2 regions of the Streptomyces sp. 8N616 genome follow, and region 1 is predicted to be linked to the other one. Evidence: riboswitches for the same ligand, from Rfam matches in the RefSeq annotation. Region 1 holds a riboswitch; the other holds the start of a gene.
The links. Region 1 has a riboswitch for thiamine pyrophosphate ahead of ACTWQC_RS24650 (thiamine ABC transporter substrate-binding protein). Riboswitches for the same ligand answer to the same signal wherever they lie in the genome.
Positions count from the first base shown of each region.

Region 2: it holds a riboswitch for thiamine pyrophosphate, as region 1 does, so the genes downstream of both, thiO (glycine oxidase ThiO) here and ACTWQC_RS24650 (thiamine ABC transporter substrate-binding protein) in region 1, are expected to answer to the same signal.

Region 1 covers NZ_JBQQBY010000028.1:94,264-98,638, reverse strand. Annotated here, with positions in the region: gene ACTWQC_RS24655 (ABC transporter permease) at 1-1,597, opposite strand, end outside; gene ACTWQC_RS24650 (thiamine ABC transporter substrate-binding protein) at 1,669-2,745, opposite strand; TPP riboswitch at 2,741-2,850, opposite strand; gene rlmN (23S rRNA (adenine(2503)-C(2))-methyltransferase RlmN) at 2,894-4,063, opposite strand; gene ACTWQC_RS24640 (phosphatidate cytidylyltransferase) at 4,187-4,375, opposite strand, start outside.
Region 2 covers NZ_JBQQBY010000001.1:36,585-40,959, reverse strand. Annotated here, with positions in the region: gene thiE (thiamine phosphate synthase) at 1-132, opposite strand, end outside; gene ACTWQC_RS00195 (Rv2175c family DNA-binding protein) at 292-657, opposite strand; gene ACTWQC_RS00190 (NAD(P)/FAD-dependent oxidoreductase) at 827-1,999, opposite strand; TPP riboswitch at 2,228-2,340, shown strand; gene thiO (glycine oxidase ThiO) at 2,338-3,555, shown strand; gene thiS (sulfur carrier protein ThiS) at 3,552-3,752, shown strand; gene ACTWQC_RS00175 (thiazole synthase) at 3,762-4,375, shown strand, end outside.

The DNA of each region.
Region 1 (4,375 bases):
GGTCGGTGCGGATGCGCTCGAGCGCCAGCAGGGCGCCCGCACACACCAGCATCAGAATCGTGCTCAGCGCCATCGCCTGCCCGTAGTTGAGCTCCCCCGCCCGCCCCAGGAAGCGGGCCACGGCCACGGGCAGCGTCGGGTTGTCGGGCCGCGCGATGAAGACGGTCGCGCCGAACTCACCGAGCGAGACGGCGAACGCGAAGCCCGCCGCCACCAGCAGCGCCCGCCGTACGAGCGGCAGGTCCACCTCGCGCCAGGCGCGCAGCGGCGAGGCGCCGAGCACCGCGGCCGCCTCGCGCAGCCGCTCGTCCACCGCTCGCAGCACCGGCAGCATGGTCCGTACGACGAACGGAACCCCCACCAACGCCTGGGCCAGAGGCACCAGAAGCCAGGAGGACCGCAGGTCGAGCGGCGGCTCGTCCAGGGTGATCAGAAAGCCGAAGCCGACGGTGACGGCGGACGTCCCGAGCGGCAGCATCAGCAGCGCGTCGAGCCCGCGGACCAGCTTTCCCGCACGGCGGGTCAGCGCGGCGGCCGCGAGTCCGCCGATCACCAGCGCGATCGCCGTCGCCACCACCGCGTACCGCAGCGAGTTCCAGACCGCCTCCAGCGGGGCCACGACGAAGGTGCCGCCGCTCTCGGCCGCCGACTGCAGCGCCCGGTAGAAGGCGAACCCGTACCCGCCGGGCCCGGCGAGCGAGCGCTCCACCAGTACGCCCAGGGGCAGCAGGATCAGCAGCGCGATCACCGCCAGCACGCCCGCCAGCAGCGCCCACTGGCCGGGCCCCCGCGGTCGGCGGGCGGTCGAACGGGCGTCGACCAGACTCAGGGCGGTCTCCCGGCGCCGCACCGTCCACGCGTGCAGCGCGAGGATGGCGGCGACCGCGGCGAACTGTACGAGGGTGAGGACGGCTGCGGTCGGCAGGTCCAGCAGCTGCGCGGTCTGCCGGTAGATCTCGACCTCCAGCGTCGCGTAGCGCGGTCCGCCGAGGATCTGCACGGCGCCGAAGGAGGTGAAGGTGAAGAGGAAGACCATCAGCGCGGCGGCGGCCACGGAGGGCGCGAGCGCGGGCAGCGTCACCCTGCGCCAGGCCGCGAACCGGCTCGCGCCGAGCACCCGCGCCGCCTCCTCCTGGCCCGGGTCGAGCTGGGCCCAGAGCCCGCCGACCGTACGGACCACCACCGCGTAGTTGAAGAAGACATGCGCGAGCAGGATCGCCCAGACCGTGGTGTCGAGCCGGAAGCCCCACAGCTCGTCCAGCATGCCGCCGCGCCCGAGCAGCGCGAGGAAGGCCGAGCCGACGACGACGGTCGGCAGCACGAAGGGGACGACCACGACCGCCCGCAGCAACTCCTTGCCGGGGAAGGCGAAGCGCGCGAAGACGTACGCGGCAGGCAGCGCGATGACGAGGGTCAGCGCGGTCGAGGCGGCCGCCTGCCAGAGGGTGAACCACAGGACGCGCAGGACGTCCGGGTCGGACAGCACCTCGGCGGCCCGGCTGGGCTGCCACTCCCCGCCCGCCCGCAGGCCCCGGCCCAGGATCGCGGCGACCGGGTAGCCGAAGAAGACGCCGAAGAAGGCCAGGGGCACGGCCATGAGGGCGAGCCGCACCGCCGTGTCCCTGCCCCTGGCTGCGCGGGGCCGGACGCAGGTCCCCCTGGCGGCACTTACCTCAGGACCAGCGAGGACCACTGTTCGACCCACTGCTCACGGTTCTGCGCGATCTTCTCCGGCGCGAGCGTGGCCGGATCGTCGATCGTCGCGCCGTACTTGGTGAACACCTCGGGCAGCTTCGCGTCCTGGCGCGCCGGGTTGACGAACATCTGGAGCGGCACGTCCTCCTGGAAGCTCTTGCTCAGCAGGAAGTCCAGCAGCTTCTTGCCGCCCTCCTCGTTCTTCGCGCCGTTCAGCAGCCCGGCGAACTCGATCTGCCGGAAGCAGGTGCCGGTCGCGACACCGGTCGGGGCCTCCTTCGGCTGGGACTTCAGCTCGAGGACGCCGGCGGGCGGGCTGGAGGCGTACGAGACCACGAGCGGCTTGTCGCCCTTGCCCGCGCCGGAGAACCGGTCGTAGTACGCCTGCTCCCAGCCGTCGACGACCTCGACGCCGTTGGCCTTCAGCTTCTTCCAGTAGTCCTGCCACCCGTCGTCGCCGTGCTCGGCGGCGGTGCCCAGCAGGAACCCGAGACCGGGCGATGAAGTGGCGGCGTTCTCGGTGACCAGCAGGTTCTTGTACCGGGGCCTGATCAGGTCGTCGAAGGTCCGCGGCGGGGCGAGCTTCTTGTCCGCGAAGTACTTCCGGTCGTAATTGACGCAGATGTCGCCGGAGTCGACGGGGGTGACGCGATGCTCGTCCTTGTCGAGCCGGAGCGCCTCCGGGACCTTGTCGAGGTCCTTCGCCTCGTACGGCGTGAAGAGCCCGGCGTCGAGGGTGCGGGAGAGCAGGGTGTTGTCGACGCCGAAGAAGACGTCGCCCTGCGGGTTGTCCTTGGACAGGACGGCCTGGTTCACGGCCGCGCCTGCGTCGCCCCCGCGCAGCACCTCGACCTTGTAGCCGGTCTCCTTGGTGAACTCCCGCAGCACGGTCTTCGAGGCCGCGAAGGAGTCGTGCGAGACGAGAGTGACCGTCTTCGGCTTCGAGCCCTGGGCTCCGGAGTCGCCGGAGCCGCCACACGCGGCCAGCGCCGGGACGCCGAGCACGCCGAGAAGCGCGGTGCCGACGGCACGCCGAAGGGTGGTGTTCATAGTTACGTTGACTCCCTACGCCGGTATTACCCGGATCAGGTCCGAGGGTCTGCGGCGTCGCGGTGCCGCACTCTCAGCGCTCTGTGCGCTCCCCTGTCGGAGTGTTCATTTGTACGAATGCACGGTATCAGTGCCCGGAATCGGCGCGTCAGCGCTCGGTCGCCGCCAGCTGACCGCAGGCTCCGTCGATCTCCTGCCCCCGGGTGTCCCGTACGGTCACGGGTACGCCATGGGCCTCGAGGGCGGCGACGAACGCCTTCTCGTCCTCGGGGCGGGAGGCCGTCCACTTGGAGCCGGGGGTCGGGTTGAGCGGGATGAGGTTGACGTGCACCCGGTGGCCCTTGAGGAGCCGGCCGAGCAGGTCGGCCCGCCACGCCTGGTCGTTGATGTCCCTGATCAGCGCGTACTCGATGGAGATCCGGCGGCCGGACTTCTCCGCGTACTCCCAGGCCGCGTCGAGCACTTCGCGTACCTTCCAGCGGGTGTTGACCGGGACCAGGGTGTCGCGCAACTCGTCGTCCGGCGCGTGCAGGGACACCGCGAGCCGGCACTTGAAGCCCTCGTCGGCGAAGCGGAGCATCGCGGGGACGAGGCCGACGGTGGAGACGGTGATCCCGCGCTGGGAGAGGCCGAGGCCGTCGGGCTCGGGGTCGGTGAGACGGCGGATGGCGCCGACGACCCGGTTGTAGTTGGCGAGCGGCTCGCCCATGCCCATGAAGACGATGTTGGACAGCCGCGCGGGCCCGCCCGGGCTGCGTTTTCCTTCGGGGGACACTGCGGCCGACTGCGGCTGCGCCGCGGGCCCAGACGCCCCGAATTCGCCGTCCCTCAGTGCCCGCATCCCGTCGACGATCTGGTGCACGATCTCAGCGGTCGACAGGTTGCGGTCGAGGCCCGCCTGTCCCGTGGCGCAGAACGGGCAGTTCATGCCGCAGCCCGCCTGCGAGGAGACGCACATGGTGACCCGGTCCGGATAGCGCATCAGGACGGATTCCACGAGCGTGCCGTCGAAGAGCCGCCAGAGGGTCTTGCGGGTGGTGTCGTCGTCGCAGGAGATGTGCCGCACCACGGACATCAGGTCCGGCAGCAGCCCCGCCGCCAGCTTCTCGCGCGCCGCGGCGGGAATGTCGGTCCAGGCCGCCGGGTCGTCGGCGTACCGGGCGAAGTAGTGACGCGACACCTGACCGGCGCGAAAGGGCTTCTCACCGAGCGCGGCCACGGCCTCACGGCGCTCGGCGGGGGTGAGATCGGCAAGGTGCCGCGGGGGCTTCTTGGCCCCGCGCGGCGCGACGAAAGTGAGTTCTCCGGGTGCAGGCATGGTTCAACCAGTGTCGCAGACGCGCGAAGGGCCCCACGCCAGGGAGATGGCGAGGACCCTACGGACCGAAACCGCCGTTGAGGAACCCCGACGGCGGCGGCGGTTCAGCCCCGCAGAGCCGCGTCAGCCGCCGCCCACGAAGATCACCAGCAGCAGCCACACCACCGGCGCCGTCGGCAGCAGCGAGTCGAGCCGGTCCATGATCCCGCCGTGGCCCGGCAGCAGTCTGCCCATGTCCTTGATCCCGAGGTCCCGCTTGATCATGGACTCACCGAGGTCGCCGAGGGTCGCGCTGGCCGCGACCGCGAGGCC
Region 2 (4,375 bases), on a different contig from region 1:
GCCGGAGGCGAGGACCGTGTCCAGGAACTCGGCGAGGTCGCCCTGGCGCTTGCGCGCGTCGGTGCAGAGGTAGAGCAGGGCGTCGGCGAGCTGCACGCGCGCGGTGGCGGCTGCTGCGGCGGCGGTGGCCATGGGTTCCCCCCGGATCGGCGGCGTACGGGTCGGCAGCGTGCTGGCCGGGGCGTCCCGGCCCGCACGCCGTACGGGTTCACTGGATCGGACGGCGGCCGTCAGGCGCTCGGACGGCAAGCGCTCAGCGGCGAGCCCCCGGACGGCAAGCGCTCGGCAGCGTCAGACGGCGAGCGCCTGGGCGCGGCGCTTCACTTCCGTGCCGCGATTCTCGCGCAGGGCCTGCGCGGGCGTGCCCGGCAGGCTCGGGTCCGGCGTGAAGAGCCACTCCAGCATCTCTTCGTCGGTGAAGCCATCGTCCTTCAGGAGCGTCAGCGTCCCGGCGAGGCCCTTGACGACCTTGCCGTCGCCGACGAAGGCGGCCGGCACCTGCAGCACCCGGTTCTCGCCGCGGCGGACCGCGATCAGCTGGCCCTCCTTGACCAGCTGCCTGACGCGGGTCACCTCGACCCCGAGCCGTTCTGCGACGTCGGGGAGGGTGAGCCAGGCGGGAACGAGCGCATCGGTCTTCGTGTCAATCTCGGTCACGGGACCAAGCCTGCCATCCCGGACTGACAGCCGGTAGCGGAGCGCGGCCGGGCGGGCTCACCGGTTCCGGCGGAACGGGGGCACCTGTTCCCGCCGGGCTGACGGCCCGGTTCCGCCCGTTCGGCCCGGCCCCGCCCTCCGGCCCGTACGTACGTACGGGCTCACGGTCTCAGCGGAGCACTGCCGACTTGAGCGGCACGGACGGGTCGGCGGCCCGGTCCGGGTCGATGCGCGCGCCGCGCTCGATGAGCCTGCGTCCCTGCGCCAGATCCCGCGGCCTGCCCACCGCGAGCAGCGCTACCAGCGCCCCGCCGCGCAGCCAGCAGACCGACCAGGAGGCCCCGGCCGGGTCGCCGCGCCAGACCGTGGCGTCGGCCGCGGCGTGGTGGCCCGTGTACTGCACGAACCGGCCGAACTGCTCGGACCAGAAGTAGGGCACCGGATCGTAGACGGTCTCCTCGGCCGCTCCCCCGGCGATGTTGGCGGCGACCGCGCGGGGCCCCTGGAGGGCGTTGTCCCAGTGGTGGACGAGGAGCCGCTCGCCGTACCGGGCGGACGGGAACGACGCGCAGTCGCCGACCGCGTAGACGTCCGGCTGGGAGGTGCGCAGCCGCTCGTCGGCGCGTACCGAGCCGTCGGAGCACAGCTCGACGCCCGAGCCCGCGAGCCAGGCGGTCGTGGGCCGGGCGCCGACCCCGACCAGCACCGCGTCCGCGCGCAGCCGGGTTCCGTCCTCCAGGAGCACCGAGCCCGGCTCGACCGCCGCCACCTTCGCGCCGGTGATCAGCCGGGCGCCGCTGTCGGCGTACCAGGCGGCCATGTGCTCGGTGACCTCGGCGGGAAGGGCACCGGCGAGCGGGCGGTCAGCGGCCTCGACGACGGTGACGGGGCAGCCCGCCTCGCGCGCCGCGGTCGCGAACTCCGCGCCGATCCAGCCCGCGCCGACCACGACGACCTCCTGCCTGCCCTCCAGGACGGGCCGCAGCCGCTCGGCGTCGTCGAGGGTGCGCAGCACGTAGATGCCGGGACCTGCATCGGTGCCGGGCAGCGTGATCGGCTCGGCGCCGGTGGCGATGACCAGCCGGTCGTACGGGACGGGCCCGGCGGCGGTCTCCAGGAGGTGGCGGTCGGGGCGGAGCGCCGTGACCTGGCGACCCAGCAGCAGTTCGATGCTCAGGGCCGGGAAGTCGACCTCGAAGGCCGAGCCGTCGGCCTTGCCGAGGAGCACGGCCTTGGACAGCGGCGGCCGGTCGTAGGGCTGGTGCGACTCGGCGCCCAGCAGCGTGATCGTGCCCTTCCAGCCCTGCTCCCGCAGGGCGACCGCGGTCTGCACCCCGGCCATGCCCGCGCCGACGATCACGACCCGCTGCACTGGCTGCCTGTCCTCGCTCACACGATCACTGTAGGACGGCCGCGGGGCGCTGCCGGAGACGCGCGCATCGAGATCTCTGACACAGCATCAAGTTGATCGGTGCGGTCCGGCCGGGGCGTGCCAGGGGTGGGAGCGTGGGTGGCCTTGGGGCGCCGCTCCTCTACTGCCCTCCAGGGGCAGGCGTTATGGTGGCGAGCCAAGAGCACTCGCGGGAGCCCGGACGCACCGGGCTGAGAGGGAGGCTGGCCGGCCTCCGACCGTACGAACCTGATCCGGGTCATGCCGGCGAAGGGAGGGTCCTGATACCCATGCACGCGCCTGAAGGCACTGAAGGCAGCGGCGCGCGCGGTCCGCGCACGTCGTACGACGTCCTCGTCATCGGGGGCGGGATCATCGGTCTGGTCACGGCCTGGCGGGCGGCGCAGCGGGGCCTGCGCACCGCGGTCGCCGACCCGTCGCCCGGCGGTGGTGCCGCACAGGTCGCCGCCGGGATGCTGGCGGCCGTCACCGAGCTCCACTACGGCGAGGAGACCCTGCTCGGCCTCAACCTCGCCTCCGCAGCGCGCTATCCGGCGTTCGCGGCCGAGCTCGAGGAGGCGAGCGGGCAGGACATCGGCTACCGCGCCTGCGGCACCCTCGCCGTCGCGCTGGACACCGACGACCGGGCACACCTGCGCGAGCTCCATGCCTTGCAGCTCCGCCACGGTCTCGACTCGCAGTGGCTGACGGGGCGCGAGTGCCGCCGCCTCGAGCCCCTGCTTGCGCCGGGCGTGCGCGGCGGCCTGCGCGTGGACGGCGACCACCAGACCGACCCCCGCCGGCTCGCCGCCGCGCTCGTCACGGCCTGCGAGCGGGCCGGGGTGGAGCTGCGCCGCGCCTGGGTCCGGCGGCTGTCCGTCGTACGGGACCGGGCCGCCGGAGCGGTCCTCGAGGACGGCACGGAGCTGGGCGCCGGGCAGGTCGTCCTCGCCGCGGGCAGCCGCAGCGGGCAGCTCGCCGGGGTGCCGGACGAGGTGCTGCCGCCGGTCCGGCCGGTCAAGGGGCAGGTGCTGCGGCTGCGCGTTCCCGGGGCGTACGCGCCGTTCCTGTCCCGGACCGTACGGGCGGTGGTGCGCGGCGGGCAGGTCTACCTCGTGCCGCGCGAGAGCGGCGAGCTGGTGGTCGGCGCGACCAGCGAGGAACTGGGCTGGGACACCACCGTCACCGCGGGCGGGGTGTACGAACTCCTGCGCGATGCCCACGAGTTGGTGCCCGGAATCACCGAACTGCCGCTTGTCGAGACCCGCGCCGGGCTGCGGCCGGGGTCGCCCGACAACGCGCCCCTGCTGGGCCCGACGGCACTGCCGGGGCTGCACCTGGCAACCGGCCACTACCGCAACGGCGTGCTGCTGACGCCGGTCACGGGCGACGCGATGGCCGAGGCGCTGACCACCGGCGAACTCCCCGGTGAGGCCCGGCCCTTCTCCCCTCGCCGCTTCACGTCCGCACCCCGCGCACCCCGCGTACTCCAGGAGCAGCCCGTATGACCGTCTCCGTGAACGGGGAACCCAGGGAACTCCCCGACGGCACCACACTCGACCGGGTCGTCGCCACCCTCACCACCGCCCCCTCGGGCGTCGCCGCCGCGCTCAACGAGACCGTGGTACCGCGCCGCCGGTGGCCCACCACCCCGCTCGGCGACGGCGACCGCGTCGAGGTCCTCACCGCGGTCCAGGGAGGCTGACCCCGCGACATGGCCGACGATCTCCTCACCATTGGCGGCACCACCTTCGGCTCCCGGCTGATCATGGGGACCGGCGGTGCGCCGAGCCTCGACGTCCTGGAGCGCGCGCTGGTCGCCTCCGGCACCGAGCTGACCACGGTGGCCATGCGCCGCCTCGACCCGACCGTGCAGGGCTCCGTGCTGACCGTGCTGGCCGGGCTCGGCATCCGCGCCCTGCCGAACACCGCGGGGTGCTTCACCGCGGGCGAGGCGGTGCTCACCGCCCGGCTCGCCCGGGAGGCCCTCGGCACCGACTGGATCAAGCTGGAGGTGGTGGCAGACGAGCGCACCCTGCTGCCCGACCCGGTCGAGCTGCTCGACGCGGCGGAGACCCTGGTCGACGACGGCTTCACGGTGCTTCCGTACACCAACGACGACCCGGTGCTGGCCAGGAAGCTGGAGGACGCCGGCTGCGCCGCGATCATGCCGCTGGGCTCCCCCATCGGCTCCGGCCTCGGCATCCGCAACCCGCACAACTTCCAGCTGATCACCGAGCACGCGCGCGTGCCCGTGATCCTCGACGCGGGGGCCGGCACCGCATCGGACGCGGCGCTGGCCATGGAGCTGGGCTGCGCGGCCGTCAT